DNA from 3 places in the Agrobacterium sp. genome. Region 3 is predicted to be linked to each of the others. Evidence: riboswitches for the same ligand, from Rfam matches in the RefSeq annotation. Region 3 holds a riboswitch; each other region holds the start of a gene.

Region 1 (7,371 bases), on a different contig from region 3:
CAGAAATTCGAGGTCAGGCGGTTCCAGACTTCGAGATCCTTGTCGTCCTCGATGCGGTTCCAGTTGACCGCGCGAATGCGGGACGCGGGTTTTACGGCGATGTTCATTGTCTTGTCCCTCAATTCAGAGCGTGCAGGAAACGCAGCCCTGAACCTGCGTGCCTTCCAGCGCCATCTGGCGCAAACGGATGTAGTAGATGGTCTTGATGCCCTTCTTCCAGGCGTAGATCTGCGCCCGGTTGATATCGCGCGTCGTTGCCGTATCGCGGAAGAACAGCGTCAGAGACAGGCCCTGATCGACATGCTGGGTGGCCGCCGCATAGGTGTCGATGATCTTCTCAGGACCGATCTCATAGGCATCCTGATAATATTCGAGATTGTCGTTCGAGAGATAGGAAGCCGGGTAATAAACGCGGCCGATCTTGCCTTCCTTGCGGATTTCGATCTTCGAGACGATTGGATGAATGGAAGACGTCGAGTGGTTGATATAGGAGATCGAACCTGTCGGCGGCACGGCTTGTAGGTTCTGGTTATAAAGACCTGATGCCATGACGTCCTGCCTCAGCGCCTTCCAGTCCTCCTGCGTCGGAATGGCAATGCCGGCCTTTTCGAACAGTTCCTTCACCTTTTCGGTCGCGGGCAACCATTCCCGGTCGGTATATTTGTCGAAATAGTCACCCGAGGCATATTTCGAATTTTCAAAGCCCTTGAAGCTCTGGCCTCTTTCCACCGCCAGCCGGTTGCTGGCGCGGATGGCATGATAGGTCACGGTGTAGAAATAGATATTGGTGAAATCGACGCCCTCTTCGGAACCGTAGAAGATGCGTTCGCGCGCCAGATAGCCGTGCAGGTTCATCTGGCCGAGCCCGATGGCGTGGCTCGCATCATTGCCCTTTTCCACCGAGGGGACGGAGGAAATGTGGCTCATATCAGACACTGCTGTCAGCGCCCGGATGGAGGTCTCGATGGTCTTGCCGAAATCGGCCGAATCCATTGCAGCGGCAATGTTGAGCGAACCGAGATTGCAGGAAATATCCTTGCCCATATGGCTGTAGGACAGATCGGCATTGAATTCACTCGCTTCGCTGACCTGCAGGATTTCCGAGCAGAGATTGCTCATGCTGATGCGGCCGGCGATCGGATTGGCGCGGTTCACCGTGTCCTCGAACATGATGTAGGGGTAACCGCTCTCGAACTGGATTTCGGCGATCACCTGAAAGAATTCGCGCGCCTTGATCTTCTTCTTGCGGATGCGGCTGTCGGCGACCATTTCGTGATATTTTTCGCTGACCGAAATCTCGGTCAACGGCACGCCATAGACCCGCTCCACATCATAGGGCGAGAACAGATACATGTCCTCGTTGTTGCGGGCGAGTTCGAAGGTGATGTCGGGGATCACCACGCCGAGCGACAGCGTCTTGATGCGGATTTTTTCGTCGGCGTTTTCGCGCTTGGTATCAAGGAAGCGCATGATGTCAGGGTGATGGGCATGTAGATAGACCGCGCCAGCACCCTGGCGTGCGCCAAGCTGGTTGGCATAGGAAAAAGAATCTTCCAGCAGCTTCATCACGGGAATAACGCCGGAAGACTGGTTTTCGATCTGTTTGATCGGCGCTCCGAATTCGCGAATATTGGTCAAGGACAGCGCCACGCCGCCGCCGCGCTTGGAAAGCTGCAAGGCCGAATTGATGGAGCGGCCGATGCTTTCCATATTGTCTTCCACCCGCAGCAGAAAACACGAGACCAGCTCGCCGCGGCTCTTTTTGCCGGCATTGAGGAATGTCGGGGTGGCCGGCTGGAAGCGGCCTGAAATGATTTCATCGACCAGATTGCGGGCAAGCTGCTCATCACCACGCGCAAGGGCCAGCGCCACCATGCAGACGCGATCCTCATAACGCTCCAGATAACGTTTTCCGTCGAAGGTCTTCAGCGTATAGGAGGTGTAATATTTGAAGGCGCCGAGAAAGGTCGGGAAGCGGAATTTCCGGGCATAGGCCTCGTCATAGAGGTCACGAACAAAATTGAAGGAATACTGGTCCAGCACCTCCTGCTCGTAATATCCCTCCGTCACCAGATAATCGAGCTTTTCCCTGAGGTTATGGAAAAATACCGTGTTCTGGTTGACGTGCTGGAGGAAATATTGCCGGGCGGCCAGCCGATCCTTGTCGAGCTGGATCTTCCCGTTCTCGTCGTAAAGGTTCAGCATCGCGTTCAGCGCGTGATAGTCCAGCCCCGCATCAAGCGGTTTCTGGCTTGCGGCTGCCGGCTGTTTGGCGTCCTTGCGCAGCGCGCTCGAGGTCAGCGTGTCCAAAATCGTTCCAATCCATGTTTGACGTTGGCGACGTCTTCTTCCGTGCCGAGAAGCTCGAAGCGATAGAGAAACGGCACCGCGCATTTGCGCGAGACGATATCTCCGGCGGATGCGAAAGCGGCGCCAAAATTCGTGTTTCCCGCCGCGATGACGCCGCGAATGAGATTTCGGTTGGAGGGCTCGTTCAAAAACCGGATGACCGGCTTAGGCACGGCCCCTTTGGTGCCGCCGCCCCCATAGGTGGGGGTGACCAGCACATAGGGTTCCGACACATGAGGCACGTCGTCCTCAGCGCCGAGCGGCAGGCGAAACAAACGCCGCCCCAGTTTCAGAAGGAAACGATGGGTGTTTTCAGAGCGGCTGGAATAGTAGACGATCAGGCCCATCGCCTTACCGCCTCAGCTGATCGAGCCGATCATATCCGGCCGGAAACCCGCCCAATGGCGCTCGCCGGCGACGACCACGGGAACCTGCATGTAACCAAGACCCCGGACGTGATCGAGCGCATCCGCATCTTCGGAGATATCGATGATCTCATAGGGAATACCAATGCGGTCGAGCGCACGATAGGTGGCGGTGCACTGGACGCAGGCGGGTTTGCTGTAAACGGTGACGGTCATGATTTCCTCTCTCGAAGCCGATTTCGGACACGGCTCAACATTGCCGATTACAATCGCAATCGGGTGGCGGTGGATCTGTCATTCAGGTGAGGCACGTAGCCCAGGCAACTCTTCGCATTTTCGGATAGAAACCGGGGTCCGGTTTTCCCAAAATGCTGCAAGCCGCACAAAATCACTCTCTACGCCGACGAGCGCAGCAACTTAAAGAAATGCACTGGCATGACTTCACCCCGAAGCTTGTTCTGGAGGGGGCAGAAAAGGGCGCACGCAAATCATTTGCGTCAACACCTTCCTCCGGACACCCCGCCCGTGGACGTTTGCGCTCAAGGCAGGTCTCCTGACTTGCGGGTCACAACATCTATTCCGGCCTTCCCGGAGCTTTTGGCTCCAGTGACCCAAATCGGAACGATGCTCGCCGCTTACAGTTGCGGGGGCAGTTTCGGCCTTGTTCCGCCATGATGGCGTTACGCACCGAATTCCCGTCTTAGCTCCCAATCCTTGCGAATCGGAAGAACCTTGAACACCACATATAGTATATAAGGAAATTTTTACGTCAATGAATAGACACACAAAAGCCCCACCCTGTGGATCAAAAAGATTCAACACATGGTCAACAAAGGCTTAACGGCAAACGCGCTTTGCCGGTAAAGAACTGGAAAGCGTTAATCTATTCCCAGATATCGATATGAATATCGGCTGGACGCGCGTTTTCGATCACCCTTTTTCCGTTGGGAAGATCGTTTTCGAAAAGCTTGGCATGGATCTGAGCGGCATCGAGACCATAACCCTGCCATCTGTTCCGCAGCCTCTCTTCCAGCACGGCGACGGACGGGCCCACGAAGATGGTGAGGTCAAAGCTCTCGGAAAGGCTTGTCCAGGGCGCTTCGTTCAGCAGCAGATAATTGCCTTCGGCAAGGACAAAGCGCGTTTCCGGCGCAATCGCCCGGGCGGACGCAATGGCAATTTCCCGGGAGCGGTCGAAAACCGGAACAAGCACCTCCTGCCCGCCCTTGCGGACGGCGGAGACGATATCCAGGAAGCCGCGCACATCAAAAGTTTCAGGTGCGCCTTTTCGCGGCAGCAGTCCCCGTTCCTCAAGAATGCCATTGTCCATATGGAAGCCATCCATGGGCAGGACGGCGGCCGTTTCGCCTCGCGCCCGCAAGGCCTCAAAAAGAGCATCCGCAAGCGTGGATTTGCCGGCCCCAGGGGGACCGGCAATGGCTATGATGAAACGGGATTGACCCTCTGCCCGCCGAAGAACGTCTTCGACGATCGTCTCAAGCTTCAGCGTCATGCGGCAAGCGTTTCCTTCGGCGCTTCCTTGGCGCCGGTCATGAAGGCGACGGCGTCGGACATGGAATAGTCCTTCGGATTGATGACGCACAGGCGCTTACCGAGCCGGTGGATATGGATGCGATCCGCAACCTCGAAAACATGCGGCATGTTATGCGAGATCAGGACAATCGGCAGACCGCGGGAGCGCACATCCAGAATAAGCTCGAGAACGCGACGGCTTTCCTTGACGCCGAGTGCCGCCGTCGGCTCGTCGAGGATGACGACCTTGGAGCCAAAGGCTGCCGCACGCGCCACCGCCACGCCCTGGCGCTGACCGCCGGAGAGGGTTTCCACCGCCTGATTGATGTTCTGGATCGTCATCAGGCCGAGTTCCGACAGTTTTTCGCGGGCGAATTTTTCCATGGCCGGGCGGTCGAGCGCCCGGAACAGGCTGCCCTGAATGCCGGGCTTGCGGATTTCACGGCCGAGAAACATATTGTCAGCTATGGACAATGCGGGAGACAGCGCAAGGTTCTGATAGACGGTTTCGATGCCCGCCTTGCGCGCCTCGATCGGCGAGCGGAACTGCACCGGCTTGCCTTCCAGCCTGATCTCCCCTTCATCGGGTGTCACCGCACCGGAAATCGCCTTGATGAGAGAGGATTTGCCGGCGCCGTTATCACCGATGACGGCAAGGATTTCGCCCGGATAAAGGTCGAAATCGGCATTGTCGAGGGCGGTCACACGACCGTAGCGTTTGACGAGATTGCGTGCTGTGAGGATAGGTTCTTTTGCCATCAGCCTGCTACCTTTCTGATCCACTGGTCGATTGCGACAGCCAAGATGATAAGGACGCCGATCAACAGATAGGTCCATTGCGGGTCTGTGCCGATAAGCCGGAGACCGAGTGAAAAGACGCCGACGATCAGCGCACCGAAAATCATGCCCATGATGGAGCCGCGTCCGCCGAACAGTGACAGGCCGCCGATAACCACCGCGGTGATGGATTCGATGTTGGCGAACTGGCCGGCGGTCGGCGAAACCGAGCCGATGCGGCCAATGAGGGCCCAGCCGGCAAAGGCGCAGATGAGACCGGACAGGGTATAAACGGTGGTCAGCATACGCTTGACATTGACACCAGCGAGTTCCGCAGCATCAGGATCGTCACCCACGGCATAAAGATGGCGGCCCCAGGCGGTGCGGTTCAGCACATACCAGAGCAGGGCGACCAGCAGAACCATGGCAATGACGCCATAGGTGAAGACCGCGTTGCCGAAACGGATATTCGCGCCGAAGAACTGCAGGATCGGCGCCTGCTGGGCGATGTCCTGAGCCCGGATCGTCTCATTCGCGGAATAGAGGAAGTTGGTCGCAAGCACGATCTGCCACATGCCAAGCGTGACGATGAAGGGCGGCAGGCGCATGCGCGAAACCAGCACGCCGTTGATGAAGCCGCAAAATGCACCGACGGCGAGGCCACAGAGAATGGAAAGCTCCGCCGGAAGACCGTAACGGAAGGTAAACTGCCCCATGACGACGGAGGACAGAACCATGATCGCGCCAACCGAAAGGTCGATGCCGGCCGTCAGGATGACCAGCGATTGCGCTGCGCCAACGATGCCGACGATCGCGACCTGCTGCAGGATGAGGGTTAGCGAGAAGGCGGAGAAAAACTTGCCGCCAAGGAGCAGGCCGAAAATAATCAGCGACAGCACCAGAACGATAAGCGGCACCGCCGCCGGGCTGGAATGGAGAAAATGCTGGAATTTTTCCAGCGCACTCTTGTCGTGCGTATCGAAAGCGGCGACCTGCGTCGAACTTCCCGAAAGCACCTTTTCAAATTCATTATGCGGCTGAGCCCGCACCGGCTGATCGCTCATTGGATTTTCCTCCCGATCGCTCTATCGCATCAGCCCTGACACCTGGGTCTATCTCCAAAGAGAATGATGCGTAGATTTCAAAGTGTTGTGAAGCGGCCTGTGTCATCCCCGCAGGGGCGCGCAACGCGCTCGTTTATTCCTTTGTCCGATCCCCCGGATCGTGCCTGATATTCATTCTGGTCCAAGGGCGGGGGCACGAATGCCCCCGCGGGTTTCAACGTTGAGGCATCATCCCCAGCACTTGTTGAGACCTTCCTTCGTATCGATCGAGTCGAGGCCCTTGACCGGCTTGTCGGTTACCAGCGTCACGCCGGTATCGACGAAGTTCTTGCCTTCGGTCGGCTTCGGCTTTTCGCCCGTATCGGCAAACTTCTTGACGGCTTCGACGCCGAGCGCCGCCATCAGCAGCGGATATTGCTGAGAGGTCGCGCCGATCACGCCTTCCGCCACGTTCTTGACGCCCGGGCAACCACCGTCGACGGATACGATCAGAACATCCTTTTCGCGGCCGACCGCCTTCAGCGCCTCATAAGCGCCGGCAGCTGCGGGCTCGTTGATGGTGTGGACGACGTTGATGGTGGGGTCCTTCTGCAGCAGATTTTCCATCGCTGCACGGCCGCCTTCTTCGTTACCATTGGTGACATCGTGACCGACGATACGCGGATCGCTCTCGTCGCCGATCTTGTTGATGTCCTTCACGTCGATGCCAAAGCCCTTCATGAAGCCCTGGTTGCGCAGCACATCAACCGTCGGCTGGGAGGGGGTGAGGTTGAGGAAGGCGATTTTCGCATCCTTGGCCTTGTCGCCGAGGCTGCCGGCAGCCCATTTGCCGATCAGTTCACCAGCGAGAAGATTGTCGGTGGCGAAGGTGGAATCGGCGGCATCAACGGGTTCGAGCGGTGTATCGAGGGCGATGACCAGAAGACCGGCATCACGCGCCTTCTGCACGGCCGGAACGATGCCCTTGGTGTCCGATGCGGTGATCAGGATACCCTTGGCGCCATCGGCAATGCAGGTCTCGATGGCGGCGACCTGGCTTTCGGAATCGCCGTCGATCTTGCCGGCATAGGATTTCAGCGTCACGCCGAGCTCTTTGGCCTTGGCGGTCGCTCCTTCTTTCATCTTGACGAAGAAGGGATTGGTATCGGTTTTGGTGATGAGGCAAACCGAAGTATCGGCTGCAGACGCAACGGACGCGAAAGAAACGCCAAGCGCAAGCGCGCCCAGAAGAGCGGAAACAGTGGTCTTCATGAGATCCTCCCAATGGATATTTGAGCACCGTG
Region 2 (7,371 bases), on a different contig from region 3:
GCGGCCGGCGGCGTTTATCTGCTGAAATAGGGGTGTTTTCGGTAGATTGTTGTGTCTTTCCAGCGCTTTCGGAAAATTCCTGCCGGCAAGGCTGGTTATCTTCGGATGTCGTGGGCTGGGCTGCCGGGATCAAGGTTCCGCGCCGGAGGGAATGAGAGCCGTTTGTCATGGAGCTGCTCAAGGTCGATAGTTTCGAGTTGCGAACCGTGGATATCGCCGATGTGGAGGCCGATCATCTGCATGCCCTCTCCATGGCTGTCGGATGGCGATACCACGCGAATGAATGGTGTTTCCTGCGTCAATGTGGCATCGGCCTTGCTGCGCTTGACGAAATTGATCGCGTTGTCGCAACCGCCATGCTGTTTCCTTATGATGAAGGTTTCGCGACGGTCGGTATGGTCATCGTTTCCCCGCGTTTGCAGGGGCAGGGCGTTGCACCGTGGCTGGTGGGGCAACTCATGGCAGATTACCCTGACGCTGCACTGCGGCTGAACGCCACGGAAGCGTCGCGGCGGCTTTTTGCCCGGCTGGGTTTTGCCGGAGATGCGGAAAAAGTACATCTCCTTCGCGGCAAGGCGCGCTGCCCTGCCGAGATGCCGACGCTCGGAAGAAAACAGAGGATCGAGCCGCTTTCGGAGGACCATTTGTCCGCTGTTGCGGATCTGGATCAGGCGGCTTTCGGTGTCTCGCGCCAGCGCGTCCTGCAGCGTCTCCTGCGGGAAAATAAGGGTTATGGCCTGTTCGAGGCGGATCGTCTCGTGGCCTTTGCATTGCGGCGCGCAGCGGGACGGGGCCATATTGTCGGCCCGGTCGTTGCGGGTGAGGAAACGCAGGCCATTGCGCTGGTCAGGCGGCATTTTTCCGATCTGGACGATCAGCTCGTCCGTCTCGATGCCGTGCGTGACAGTGGTCTTCTGACCGACTTTCTGACGCAATCCGGCCTGGTGGTGATCGAAACGCTGACCACCATGTCGAAAAACGTGCCGCAACCGGCCGGCTCTGGTCCCGCAATGATTTTCGCCCTGGCTGGCCCGTCTTTGTGCTGAGGTGCGGCACTATCGCAATTGACGCCCCGCCCGTTGCCCCTTATGTGAGAAAGCGACGGTTCCTGCAGCCGAAAGGCGAAGGGATTAATAGGGAACATGGTGCGGGCGATCTTTTTCGCCCAATGCCGTGGCTGCCCCCGCAACTGTAAGCGGATTGTCGTTCATCCCAGTGACGCTTCAAGGCGTCATGCCACTGTATTCTCTGGAATGCGGGAAGGCAGATGAGTGACGCAAATCCGTGAGCCAGGAGACCTGCCGTCAAAATATGAACCATCGTTACGGGCGGGGAAGCCCGGAGGAGGAGATTGTAATGTTATTTCATAACATTTGGTTTGCGTCCCGTCGTCGTTCTCCGTACAAGACGTCCCGCTGTTGCTGCGCGTTCTGACGCCTGCTGCTCTGGAATAAGTTTTACTTTCGACTGGAGAACACATGTTTCGTTCTAGACGCCTGCCGGTCCATGCCGGCTTTCTGGCCGCCGCGTTTGCGGTTTTGCCTCTTGCCAACGCTAACGCTGCCGAAACCACTTACCCCCTGACGATCAACAGCTGCGGTCAGGAGATCACCTTCAAGCAGGCTCCCGCCCGCACCGTATCCGTCGGCCAGAGCACGACCGAGGTTCTTTATCTGCTCGGGGTTGCTGACAAGGTGGTCGGCACGGCGCTGTGGATCGGCCCGGTTCTGAAGGGCTACGAGGAGGCCAATGCCAAGGTCGAGCGACTGGCCGATAATGATCCGAGCTTTGAGGCGGTTGTCGGCAAGAGGCCTGACCTCGTGACGACGCAGTTCCAGTGGCAGATCGGCCCTGAAGGCGTCGTCGGAACGCCGGTGCAATTCGCCGAACTCGGCATTCCCGTCTATACCTCGCCTGCCGATTGCATCGGCAAGGATAATTCCGGCGGTGGCGACGGCGTGCGCAACACCGGCTTCACCATGGATCTGATCTATCAGGAAATCCGCGATCTCGCCAAAATCTTCAACGTGCAGGATCGCGGCGAGGAAGTCGTTGCCGATCTGAAGAAGCGTGAGGAAGCCGCCCGCACCAAGATCGCCTCGGCAAATGGCAAGCTTTCCGCCGTCTTCTGGTTCTCCAGCGCCGAGCTGGATATCGACCCCTATGTGGCCGGCCGCAACGGCGCGCCCGGTTACATCATGTCCGCACTGGGCTTAAAGAATGTCATCGAAAGCGATGAGGAATGGCCGACCGTCGGCTGGGAAACCATCGCCAAGGCAAATCCGTCCGTCATCGTCGCCGGCAAGATGGACCGCCGTCGCTTCCCGGCTGACGATGTCGCCGTCAAGCTGAAGTTCCTCGCCAGCGATCCCGTGGCCAGCATCATGCCCGCCGTCAAGCAAGGTCATGTGTTCGAAATGGATGCGCAGGCGATGAACCCGACCATTCGCACCATTGAAGGCATCGAAACGCTGGCTGAAGCGATTTCGGCTGCCGGCCTCGCCAAGTGAACAGTCTTTCCGTCCATTTCGGCAGGGTGGGACTGGCTTTCGCCGCGCTCGCCCTGCTGCTCGTCGCGCTGATGGCCGGAGCGGCCATCGGCGAGACCGCCATTCCCTTTGACGTCGTGGCGAAAACTATCGCCAACCGTGTTTTCCATGCGGGTTATCCGTTGGAGCCGCTGGATGAGGGCATTGTCTGGAGTTATCGCCTCAGCCGCGCCGTTGTCGCCGCCTGCTGCGGGGCTTCGCTGGCGCTCGCCGGGGCGGTGCTGCAATCGCTTCTGCGCAACCCGCTTGCCGATCCCTATATTCTCGGCATTTCCGCCGGCGCCTCCACCGGTGCCGTCGCTGTCGCGCTTCTGGGTTTTGGCGCGGGTTTCCTGACGATGCCGGCCGGCGCGCTCATCGGTGCTTTTGTGGCCTTTTCTCTGGTCAGCCTTCTCGCGGTGCGGGCGGGACATGGCAACAGCGCCATCATTCTGGCGGGGGTGGCCGGGTCGCAGCTGTTCAACGCCATGACCTCTTTCATCGTCACCAAATCCGCCAATGCGGAACAGGCGCGCGGCATTATGTTCTGGCTGCTCGGCAACCTCTCGGGCGTGCGCTGGCCGGATGTCTGGCTGGCGCTGCCGGTCAGCCTTGCGGGTCTTGCTGTGTGTCTCTGGTATGCCCGGGCGCTGGATGCCTTTGCCTTCGGCGGTCAAGCCGCCGCTTCACTCGGTATCCCGGTGCGGTGGGTCTATGCGGTGCTGATCTCGGTTTCGGCAATCATGACGGCCGCGATGGTGTCGCTGGTCGGCTCCATCGGTTTCGTCGGGCTCGTCATTCCCCATGCCGCGCGCATCTTCGTCGGCGTTCGCCATGGCATCTTGCTGCCGGTGACGGCACTGACCGGTGCGGTTTTCATGATAGTCGCGGATATTCTCTCGCGCATCGTCATTCCGGGGCAGGTGCTGCCCATCGGCGTCATCACCGCGCTGGTCGGCGCGCCCGCCTTCGCCTTCATCCTGGGGCAAAAGAGGGCGCGGTCATGAAGTTATCCGCCCACGGCCTGCATTTCCATGCCGGCAATATCGATATCGTGCGCGGCGTTTCGCTCAATGTCGGTTCCGGGGAGTTTCTGGGCATCATCGGCCCGAATGGTTCCGGCAAGAGCACGCTGCTTTCCATGCTGGCGGGAATTCGCAAACCACGCCGGGGGCACGTTACGCTTGGCGAGGAGCCGCTTGCCTCGCTGGGACGCCGCGATCTTGCCCGCCGGCTTGCCTTCGTGGAGCAACAGGCTGAAACCACCGAGCGCATCACCGCACGGCAGGCCGTGGAGCTTGGACGCACGCCCTATCTCGGGCCGCTTTCCGCTTGGTCACAGAATGACGACGCCATTGTTGATGCGGCACTTGCCAATGTCGACATGGCCGACAAGGCGGAGCGCAACTGGCATCATCTTTCCGGCGGCGAACGCCAGCGCCTGCACATTGCCCGCGCATTGACGCAGGAGCCGCATATCCTGCTGCTGGACGAACCGACCAATCACCTTGACATAGGCCACCAGATCGGCCTGCTCGATCTGGTGCGCCGGCAGGGTCTGACCGTCGTTGCGGCGCTGCACGATCTCAATCACGCCGCCATGTTCTGCGACCGCGTCGCCATCATGCATCGGGGTGAGATGATCGCGGTCGGCCCGCCGCGGGACGTTCTGACACCGGCGACAATAGCCGAGGTTTTCGGAGTCGAATGTGTCGTCACCACGGACGAGGGCGGCTTTTCCCATATTCGTTTTCTGCCGGCCCATGGGCGGGCCGAGCACCCAAGGAAAGTATTGGCACGATGATGATGTTGACGATGCTCGCAAACGCCGCTGCAAAGACCAGACTCTTTTACGCCGCTGCCGCAATTGCCGTGACGGTCACGGGCTTTCCGCTTCAGGCTTCAGCCGAGACCTTCGAGGTGAAAATGCTGAACCGGGGCGAAAAGGGCCCGATGGTATTCGAGCCCGATTTTCTCGAAATCGCGCCCGGCGACCGCGTACGCTTTGTGCCCACTCACAAGAGCCACAATGCCGCGACCATCGATGGCATGGTTCCGGAAGGTGTCGAAGGGTTCAAAAGCCGGATCAATGACGAGTTCGAGACCGGGTTCGAAAAGCCGGGCTTTTACGGCATAAAATGCTCGCCGCATTACGGCATGGGCATGGTCATGCTGATCAAGGTGGGCGATGCGACCCTGCCGCAGAGCTACAGGACGGTGGACGTGCCGGGTCGCGCCAAACCACGGTTCGACGATCTTTTCGAGCAGGCGGAAAAATAAAGCGATGTCGGAGGCCCAGCTGCGGCGGTTGATGCCGCCTCAGCTTTTGCCAGTAACATCCGGCTTCACCGCACATACCGCATAACGATGCTGCAGCCCGCGCAGGACGCCTTTTAGAAGGCTGAAGTTTTTCGCCTGGGCGCGGTGAATGGCCTGAAGTTCCTGATCGATCGCGACAGGTTCGAAACCGGTCGTGCGCAACAGCGCCGCGACATCGCCGGCCCTTGCGCCCTTCGAAAAATAGACCCGCGAGAGGATGCTGTTGAAGGTATTTTCCGGGTCCGCCGGCTTGTGCGGCTGGTCCGGTTTAATGAGGCCGATGTTTTCGAGGCTGGCCGCCAGTTTCTTCACCAGCTTTTCGCGCCAGCCGGTATTCACGAAATCGCCGTCAACGATCAGAAGCCGCCCGCCGGGTTTCAAGACACGGAACCATTCGGCAAAACTCGCCTGTGGGTCCACCAGCGTCCAGACCAGATGACGGGTGATGATGACGTCGGCGCTTTCATCCGGCTCCATGGTGTTTTCGGCATCGCCGACGAAAAAGCGGATGTTGCGTCCACGTTTTTTCGCTTTTTCCCGGGCAAGGGCCAGCATCGTTTCCGACCAGTCCATGCCGGTAACCTGAAAACCGAGATCGTCCATCAGGTGTGAGATGACGCCGGTGCCGCTGGCGAGATCAAGCGCCTTGCGGCCCTCTCCGCGGCCCAGATGTTTCAGGATAAGCGCGTGCCAGGCTGCACGCTCGTCTTCGGAGAAAATTTCATGCCCGGGCGAAAGGTCGAAAGTCGCGGCGCGGCCGGACCAATAGGATTTGATTTCGTCTCTCAGACTGTCGTTTTTGCCGTATTGGATGGTATCGATCATCGGTGTTCAACTCATGTACCGGTCAGTTAAGAATGGCTCTAAAACATAAATGTTGACTAGTACAGTCAGAAAATAATACAGCCGCGCCAGTCAACACTGGAGAGCAATATCCGATGCGCATCTCAGCCAAATCTGCGGCACTTGCCCTTGGCCTTCTCGTATCCGCCGCATGGCCGGCATTCGCCGAAAAGGTCACCGTCAAGGATGTGACGGGCCGCGATGTCGAGGTCAATGTGCCCGTATCGCACGTCATCCTCGGCGAAGGTCGCCAGATTTATTTCCTGGCTGCGCTCGACAAGGAAAACCCTTTCCAGCACGTCGTTGGCTGGCGCGACGATCTGGCGAAAGCTGATCCGGAAACCTATGCCGCCTATCTCGCCAAATATCCCGAGGTTGCCAAGCTGCCCACTTTCGGCGGCATGAAGGACGGCACCTTCGACATCGAGCAGGCCGTTTCGCTGAAGCCTGACGTGATCCTGATGAATATCGACGCCAAGACGGCGACCGAAGAAGCAGGCTATATCGAAAAGCTCGCCAAGGTCGGCATTCCGCTGGTTTACGTCGATTTCCGCGAAAAGCCGATGGAAAATACCGAGCCGAGCATGCGCCTCATGGGCCAGCTGACCGGCAAGGAAAAGATCGCCGAGGACTTCATCAAGTTCCGCGCCGACTCCATCGCCAAGGTCACCGATACGCTTGAAAAAGCCAATCCGAAGAAGCCTGTCGTGTTCATGGAGCGCGCCGGCGGTTACTCCGACGATTGCTGCATGTCTTTCGGCAACGAGAATTTCGGCAAGATGGTGGAGCTTGCCGGCGGCATCAACATGGCCAAGGACATCATTCCCGGCACCTTCGGCAACGTCAATCCGGAACAGATCATCGCCTCCAACCCGGAGCAGGTCATCATCACCGGCGGCAACTGGAACGGTTATGTGCCGGGCGGCAACTGGGTCGGCGTCGGTTATGGCGCGGATCTGAAGGAAGCGCATCGCAAGCTTGAAAACCTGACCAAGCGCCCGGCTTTCACCGGTGTGCAGGCGGTGAAGGACGGCAATGTCCACGCCATCTGGCATCAGTTCTACAACAATCCCTACCAGTTCGTGGCCATTCAGGAAATCGCCAAGTGGCTGCATCCCGACCTCTTTAAGGATCTGGACCCCGAGGCGACCTTCAAGGAGCTGCATGCCCGCTTCCTGCCGCTCGACTACAAGCCCGGCTACTTCGTTTCGCTGAAGGACGCCAAGTAATACAGGGACGGTGAAGGGGAGCGCCGTCCGACCGATGGATAAAGCCGCAGCCATGCGGCTTTATCGCTTTGTTTTGGAACTCAATGAGGACTTCTCATGCGGCTCAACGCTCTCAGGCATCTTGCGGTGCTGGCCTTCTCCCTTCTCGCCGTGACGGCTCGTGCCGGGGAAATCACCGATGTCACCGGGCGCAAGGTTGAGCTGGACCTGCCAGCCAAGCGCGTTATCGTTGGTGAAGCCCGTCAGGTGCACGTCATCGCGGCGCTCAAGGGCGAGCAGACCTTTGATACCATCGTCGGCTGGCGTGACGACCTTCTCAAGAAGGATCCCGACAGTTATGCCGCCTATGTCGAGCGTTTTCCGCAGATCGAGAAACTGCTGCGTTTCGGTTATGTGCCGCAGGGCGATTTCAGCCTGGAAACCGCCATCACCCTTTCGCCGGATGTGATCAC
Region 3 (7,371 bases):
GTCTGTCCGGCTGGCTCCATCCAGCAGGAGAGTCATTCACATATCTTCCTCCACATTTTATTGGCGCAAGCCATGAGTGAGGCCCGGTTTTGCCAGGCCTCACTTCATATCAGGGCGCCGCGCGGCGAAGCTCGACGGCGGCGGCAACCATGTTGACGAGGGCCGGCCTGACCTCCTCCCACTTGCGGGTCTTCAGGCCGCAATCGGGGTTGATCCAGAGCTGCCGGTCGTCAAGGCGCTCCCGCGCCAGCGCCAGAAGATCGACCATTTCTCCAACATCAGGCACACGCGGCGAATGGATGTCGTAAACGCCGGGACCGATCTGGTTCGGATATTTGTAAGTCCGAAACGCATCCAGCAACTCCATCTTCGACCGCGAGGTCTCGATGGAGATCACGTCGGCATCCATCGCCGCAATGGCATCGATGATCTGGTTGAATTCGGAGTAACACATATGGGTGTGCACCTGTGTGCGATCATCCACGCCGCCGGAGCAAATACGGAAGCATTCCACCGCCCAGCCGAGATAATCCTGCCAGTCCCGGTGCCGAAGCGGCAGGCCTTCGCGAAGAGCTGCCTCATCGATCTGGATCATTTGTGCACCGGCTGCCTCGAGATCGTTGACCTCATCGCGGATGGCGAGCGCGATCTGCCGGCATGTCAGGCTTCTGGCGATATCATCGCGGACAAAGGACCAGTTAAGGATCGTCACCGGTCCGGTCAGCATGCCCTTGACGGGCTTGTCGGTGAGCGACTGGGAATATTCCCACCAGCGGACCGTCATCGGTTTCGGCCGCGACACATCACCGAAGATGATGGGCGGACGCACGTAACGCGAGCCGTAGCTCTGCACCCACGCATGCTGGGTGAAGGCGAAACCGGAAAGCTGTTCACCAAAATATTGCACCATGTCGTTGCGCTCGAACTCGCCATGCACGAGGACGTCGAGACCGATATCCTCCTGCCAGCGAATGGTTGCTTCGGTTTCTTTCTGCAGGAAGCTTTCATATTGCGCATCTGTCAGGACACCCTTCGAATGCGCGGAGCGGGCCTTTCGCACCTCCGGCGTCTGCGGGAAGGAGCCGATGGTGGTCGTCGGGAAAAGCGGCAGCGCAATAGCCTGCGACTGCACCTTCTGCCGCTCGGTAAAGGCATTCGCCCGCTTCCTGTCGGCATCGCCGATCGTTGCGATGCGGTTCTGAACGGCCACATCAGTCACCTTTGACGAGGATGCGCGTGCGACAACTGCCCTGGAGGCGGCTTCCAGTTCCGCCGCGACGATGGCCTTGCCTTCACCGAGCGCCCTGCCGAGCGTGGCAAGCTCGCCGAGCTTCTGGGTCGCAAAGGAAAGCCAGCTTTTCAGATCGGCATCGAGACCGGTTTCCAGTTCAAGATCGACCGGAACATGCAGCAGCGAGCATGAAGGCGCGATTTGAAACGCTTCCGCACCCCGCACGGCAATTGCAGCTTCCAGCCGGTCGATAATCGCGGCGAGATCGGCGCGCCAGATATTGCGGCCGTCGATGACACCGAGCGACAGGACACGGCTTTCGGGCAACGCCTTCAGCACCGCCTCGAACTGACCGGGGCCACGCACCAGATCGACATGAAGACCCGCGACCGGAAGTGCGGCAACGACCTCCAGATTATCCTCGAGACCGCCGAAATAGGTGGCCACGAGGATTTTCAGATCCGGGGCGGCTTTCGACAATTGCTGATAGGCCACAGTCAGCGCGTGGCGTTCCCCCTCGGAAAGGTCCAATACAGCCACGGGTTCGTCGATCTGCACCCAGTCGGCGCCGGCCGCACGCAGGCGGTGTAGCAACTCTTCGTAGACGGGCAACAGTTTTGCCAACAGATCGAGCGGCTTAAAGGCTGCCTCACGCACCTTGGCAAGCTTCAGGAACGTGACCGGCCCGAGAATGACCGGGCGCGTATGAATGCCGAGCGCCTTCGCCTCGAGAAAATGATCGACCGGCTTTTGCGAGGTGAGCGCGAAATGCTGATCCTCGGAGACCTCCGGCACCATGTAATGATAATTGGTGTCGAACCACTTGGTCATCTCCAGCGCCGGAACGCCCTGACCGTGGTGCGCATGTCCTTCATGCACATGACCGCAACTTGCATGCGCCTCGCTCTGGCTGCCGCGCGCCATGGCGAAATAGGTCGACATGGACACCTCTCCGCCCGTCCATCCGTAGAGGGACGGGATGGCACCGACCATCGCAGCCGTATCGAGGACGTGGTCATAGAGGGAAAAATCGTTGGACGGGATATGGCTAATCCCCTTTTGCTGCTGAAGCGCCCAGTTTTCGGCGCGCAGCTTAGCGGCGGTTTCGAGAAGTACTGCTTCGGAAATCTTTCCCGACCAGAAGCCTTCAATCGCGAATTTCAGTTCGCGACGGCGGCCAATCCTCGGAAATCCGAGCGATGCGACTGGAATGGTCTTGTTTGACATTGTCATACCCCAGATGGTTGTGGGGGCATGGGTAAAGCGGACGCGTGCGGGCCCAGCCGTTGCCGGGCCAACGAGCAACCACCGGGACACCCCGCCCGTGGACGTTATTTTGCCCTGGCAGGTCTCCTGGCTCGCGGGTCGTCACCTTTGCCCGTCTTCCCGGGGCTTTCACCCCAGTGACGTTGATGGACAAAGGCTCACCGCTTACAGTTGCGGGGGCAGCTCCGGTATTGCCGATCCAACGGCGCACCGGATTCCCTCTTAGCTCCGGGATTGAAACAATCAGGCCCGGAGAACCATGACACCCGCATTTCTCACCACGGGCGTCACGATGTCAATAGATATAAAGAAATCTTTATATCTTTATTTCATTCGAAGACAGATGTCAGGACACGACCGCGCCCGGACCTGCCACAGCACCTGATGGCACCTTGCCCAGAATAATCATGCCGAGAACCTCGTCCTTCGTCACATCTTCCGTGCGGGCATGGCCGACCACCTTGCCGTTTTTCATCACGAATACCCGGTCCGCCAGATCAAAGACGTCGTGGATATCGTGGCTGATGAGGAAGATGCCGATGCCCTGCCGTTTCAGCTCCTTGACGAGATCGCCGACCTGCGCGGTTTCCTGCGGCCCGAGTGCAGCCGTCGGTTCGTCCATGATAAGGATGCGGGCGTCAAAAAGGATGGCGCGGGCGATGGCAACGGATTGCCGCTGACCGCCGGACAATGCCTTCACTGGTTCCTTGAACCGCCGGAAATTGGGGTTGAGACGCCCCATGACCTCGCGGGCCGAGGCCTCCATGGCGACATCATCAAGCGTGCCCCATTTCGTCTTCAGCTCACGGCCGAGATAAAGATTGGCCGCCGCATCGACATTATCCGCCACTGCCAGCGTCTGGTAGATGGTTTCAATGCCGTATTTCTTGGCGTCGCGGGGATTGCGGATATCCACATCCTCGCCGTTGATGAGGATATCGCCCCCATCCCGCCGGTATGCGCCGGACAATATCTTGATGAGCGTCGATTTGCCCGCACCATTGTGGCCGAGAAGGGCGACCACCTCGCCGGGGAAAAGATCGACTGAGGCGTTTTCCACCGCATGGATACCGCCGAAGGAAATGGAAATATTGCGCATTTCCACGAGGGGCGTGACTTGGTCCGTCATTGGGGTTCTCCTCGGTTCTTACTTGGCGCGGGCGCGGTAGATGGTGTCGAGCCAGACGGCGACGACCAGAACCACACCGACGACGATGCGCTGGAAAGGCGTATCGATGCCCACGAGCACCATGCCGGATTGCAGCGATTGCATGACGAGCGCGCCGAGCATCGCGCCCGCTATGGTGCCGACGCCGCCGGCGAGCGAGGTGCCGCCGATGACCGCCGCCGCGATCGTATAAAGTTCGTCCAGTTCACCCTGGGCGTTGGTTGCCGCATTGAGGCGGGCAGTGGAGATTGCCGCCGCGATGGCGCACAGAACGCCCATCAGCGTGAATATCTTCACCGTGACCCAGCGGGTCTTGATGCCGGCGAGTTCGGCCGCTTCCGGATTGCCGCCGATGGCGAACACATAGCGTCCGAAGCGCAGCCGCGTGGCAATGAAAGTCATCACTGCACCAACGGCGAGCGCCATCAGCACCGGTATGGCAATGCCGTGCGGAATGAACAGGCCACCATCCGGCCAGGAGATGCCATTGGCATCGGCATAGTTGCGGGCGATGTTGATCGGCCAGGGATAGCTGTTGACCACCGCCACGAAACCGACGACGACGAAGCAGCCGAGCGCCACCAGAAAATATTCCGCCCAGACCGGCCGCAGCGGAAAGCCGAAACGGCGGCGCTGGTGGCGGGAATTGAGGATTGCAGCGACAATGGCGACGCAGGCGACGATGGCAGCGACCCAGCTCCATGTCGCGCCAATCGAGCCGCTGGTGCCGCCGCCCATCAGGCGGAAGGTGGAATCCATCGGCGCCACGGTGCGGCCGCTGGTGACGAACCAGGTGCCGCCGCGCCAGACCAGCAGGCCGCCGAGCGTGACGATGAAGGACGGCACATTCAGGAAGGCGATGATCGAACCCTGCAGCATGCCGATGGCGCCGCCGACGAGAATACCGACCAGAAGCGTGACGATCCATGTCGCCCAATGTTCGAAGCCGAGAAGCTGCGGCAGGATTTCCGCCTGCGTGACACCCATGATCATGCCGGAAAAACCGAGGATCGACCCGACCGACAGGTCGATATTGCGGGTGACGATGACGAGCACCATACCGGTCGCCATGACAGCCACGGACGCGGTCTGCACGGAAAGGTTCCAGAGGTTTCGCGGCGTCAGGAACAGGCCGCCGGACAGGATATGAAATCCGATCCAGATCAGAAGAAGCGCGCCGACCATGCCGAGCAGGCGGGTATCAAGCTCCGTTGCGCTGATGAAGCGCGCGATGGAGCCTGTCTTTTCCGTCTTGGCGGACGCTGGGGAATTGGATTGGGTCATATCGGCCATGAACTGCCGGTGCTCCTCACATCTTAAAAGGCGCTGCGCCATGAACCATGGCGCAGCGCCCGAACCGGGACATAGTCGATCAGTTGCAGGCCTTGACGGATCCGGCCTTCACACCCTGGCAGGCCGTTTCCTTCTTGATCCAGCCGGCATCGATCACGACGTTCAGATTGTCCTTGGTGATGGCGATCGGCTTGAGGAAGACCGACTGCATCGTGACCTTCTTCGGGCCGCCGTCAAAGGCGGTGACGCCCTTGATTTCCGTCATCTTCTTGCCGCCAGCAAGCGCGAGCGCAATACCGGCCGCTTCCTTGCCGAGTTCGCGGCTGTCTTTCCAGACGGAAACCGTCTGCGTGCCGAGTGCGACGCGGTTAAGCGCGGCGAAATCGGCATCCTGGCCGGAAACGGGCACCGAACCCGCCATGCCCTGCGCGGCAAGAGCAGCGATTGCGCCACCGGCCGTGCCGTCGTTCGACGCGACGACAGCATCGACCTTGTTGTTATTCTTGGTCAGGAACTGTTCCATGTTCTTCTGGGCATTTTCCGGCTTCCAGCCATCGGTATAGGCTTCGCCGACATTCTTGATCTTGCCCCCGTCGATGGCGGCCTTCAGCACTTCCTGCTGGCCGGCGAAAAGGAAGTCCGCATTCGGATCGGAAGATGAGCCCTTGATGAAGACGTAGTTGCCTTCCGGCTTCACCTTGAAGACTTCGGCAGCCTGAAGACGACCGACTTCCTTGTTGTCGAAGGTAATGTAGAAGGCGTTCTTGTTTTCGATCAGGCGGTCGTAACCAACGACCGGAATACCCTCGGCAACGGCCTTTTCAACGGCCGGGCCAATCGCGTCGCTGTCCTGCGCCAGGATGATCAGCGCGTTGGCGCCCTGGGAAATCAGCGATTCCACGTCGGTCAGCTGCTTTGCGGCGGATGATTGCGCATCGGCGGAGATGTATTTCGCGCCGGCCTTGTCGAGCGCTGCCTTGATGGCCGCCTCATCCGTCTTCCAGCGTTCTTCCTGGAAATTCGACCAGGAAACGCCAACGACGAGATCAGCAGCAATAGCGGCAGTATGAAGGGAAACGAGTACGGCCGTACCCGCCAAAAGCTTGGCAAAAGAATTCATGATGTCCTCCCGGTAAGGGCGAAGCCTGCACCTCCATGCAGGGAAAACGCCCGGAAAAAGCTGTCGGTCTCTGTGGTTTCACAATTTTCTCGACAGTCGAGAAAATTAATGTCAGAGATTCCCCATGCTGTCAACAACGGCTGCGGGCAGCATCCGGGTGCCTTGATCTTGCTTCTGGCATGCGCCATCAGAGGGGATCAGCACGACAGGAAAAAGGCCGTTCAGGGAGCATGCCCCAGCCCATGTCCGCCATTGCAAGTACGGAACTGGTGCGCCAGAAAAACAGCCTGTCGGTGATGGCGGCACTGCGTCTGCACGGCAGCCTTTCCCACACCGACATGTCGACTTTCACCGGGCTTGCCTCCGCAACTGTTTCCGCCATCACCATGGAACTCGAACGTGCGGGGCTCATTCTCAGGAAAGAGCAGCTTGCCACGGCCGGCCGCGGGCGGCCTCGTATCCTCTTCGGGCCTGATGGTGCCTTCTGCCACGTCGCCATCGTCATCATCTCCTCGGACAGCGTGCAATATTCGCTGGTCGATTATGCCGGCAAGCTGGTGGATCGCTTTACCGAGCAGAGGATCACGGCTGAAAAAGGCTCGTTCGGAGGTTCGATATTGGCGGGCCTTGCGAGGCTTGCGGACCGCTCGCGCATCAACCGCCACGACATTCTTCAGGTCTCGATTAGCAGTAAGGGGCTTGTGGATGCGGCAACGGCAGTGCTCGTCTGGTCGCCGGTGCTCGGCAACGAAAAGATAGATTTCCAGCAGCTTATTTCGCAAGACGGCCGCACCCGCGTGACGCTGAACAACGAAACGCTGCTGGCCGCAAAAGCCATCTGGATACGGGAGCACGCAAAGGACGGTCCAGCACCGGATGCGCTTGTCACCCTGTCGCTCGGCCACAGCATCGGGCTAGGCATTGCCCGTGCCACCGGCGGCGCGATCGAGGTCAGCGCGCCCAACTTCGGGCATATGCTGCATCTGGCCGATGGTGCGTTGTGCCGTTGTGGCACCAGAGGCTGTATCGAGGCCTATTCCGGGTTTTATGCAATCCTGCGCTCGGCTTTCGAGGCCCCACCGCAGGCAGAACCGGCAAAATTCGTGCCGATCGCCGAGGTGGACAAGATCGCCGCTTCGGCTCGCGCCGGGGGCCGAATGGCGCGGTTTGCCTTCCGCACCGCCGGCCTTGCGCTCGGCAACGGTCTTTCACGCCTCTTCAGCCTGCACGGCCATATGCCGGTTTTCATCACCGGCCCCGGCACCCGTTATTTCGACCTTCTGGAAAGCGGCC

What was found. Region 3 has a riboswitch for cobalamin ahead of metE (5-methyltetrahydropteroyltriglutamate--homocysteine S-methyltransferase). Riboswitches for the same ligand answer to the same signal wherever they lie in the genome.
Region 1: it holds a riboswitch for cobalamin, as region 3 does, so the genes downstream of both, nrdH (glutaredoxin-like protein NrdH) here and metE (5-methyltetrahydropteroyltriglutamate--homocysteine S-methyltransferase) in region 3, are expected to answer to the same signal.
Region 2: it holds a riboswitch for cobalamin, as region 3 does, so the genes downstream of both, AC5I5B_RS10310 (ABC transporter substrate-binding protein) here and metE (5-methyltetrahydropteroyltriglutamate--homocysteine S-methyltransferase) in region 3, are expected to answer to the same signal.

What each region holds. Positions count from the first base shown of each region.
Region 1 is NZ_JCABZP010000014.1:3,552-10,922, reverse strand. Features, by position in the region: gene nrdF (class 1b ribonucleoside-diphosphate reductase subunit beta) at 1-107, opposite strand, end outside; gene nrdE (class 1b ribonucleoside-diphosphate reductase subunit alpha) at 124-2,310, opposite strand; gene nrdI (class Ib ribonucleoside-diphosphate reductase assembly flavoprotein NrdI) at 2,298-2,696, opposite strand; gene nrdH (glutaredoxin-like protein NrdH) at 2,709-2,930, opposite strand; cobalamin riboswitch at 3,241-3,464, opposite strand; gene AC5I5B_RS11755 (nucleoside triphosphate hydrolase) at 3,598-4,227, opposite strand; gene AC5I5B_RS11750 (ATP-binding cassette domain-containing protein) at 4,224-5,006, opposite strand; gene AC5I5B_RS11745 (ABC transporter permease) at 5,006-6,088, opposite strand; gene AC5I5B_RS11740 (sugar ABC transporter substrate-binding protein) at 6,317-7,339, opposite strand.
Region 2 is NZ_JCABZP010000011.1:290,542-297,912, reverse strand. Features, by position in the region: gene AC5I5B_RS10315 (GNAT family N-acetyltransferase) at 168-1,046, shown strand; cobalamin riboswitch at 1,086-1,320, shown strand; gene AC5I5B_RS10310 (ABC transporter substrate-binding protein) at 1,479-2,510, shown strand; gene AC5I5B_RS10305 (FecCD family ABC transporter permease) at 2,507-3,535, shown strand; gene AC5I5B_RS10300 (ABC transporter ATP-binding protein) at 3,532-4,332, shown strand; gene AC5I5B_RS10295 (pseudoazurin) at 4,329-4,808, shown strand; gene AC5I5B_RS10290 (class I SAM-dependent methyltransferase) at 4,848-5,672, opposite strand; gene AC5I5B_RS10285 (ABC transporter substrate-binding protein) at 5,786-6,919, shown strand; gene AC5I5B_RS10280 (ABC transporter substrate-binding protein) at 7,016-7,371, shown strand, end outside.
Region 3 is NZ_JCABZP010000015.1:45,478-52,848, forward strand. Features, by position in the region: gene metE (5-methyltetrahydropteroyltriglutamate--homocysteine S-methyltransferase) at 110-2,458, opposite strand; cobalamin riboswitch at 2,558-2,774, opposite strand; gene AC5I5B_RS17765 (ATP-binding cassette domain-containing protein) at 2,844-3,626, opposite strand; gene AC5I5B_RS17770 (sugar ABC transporter permease) at 3,645-4,958, opposite strand; gene xylF (D-xylose ABC transporter substrate-binding protein) at 5,038-6,078, opposite strand; gene AC5I5B_RS17780 (ROK family transcriptional regulator) at 6,321-7,371, shown strand, end outside.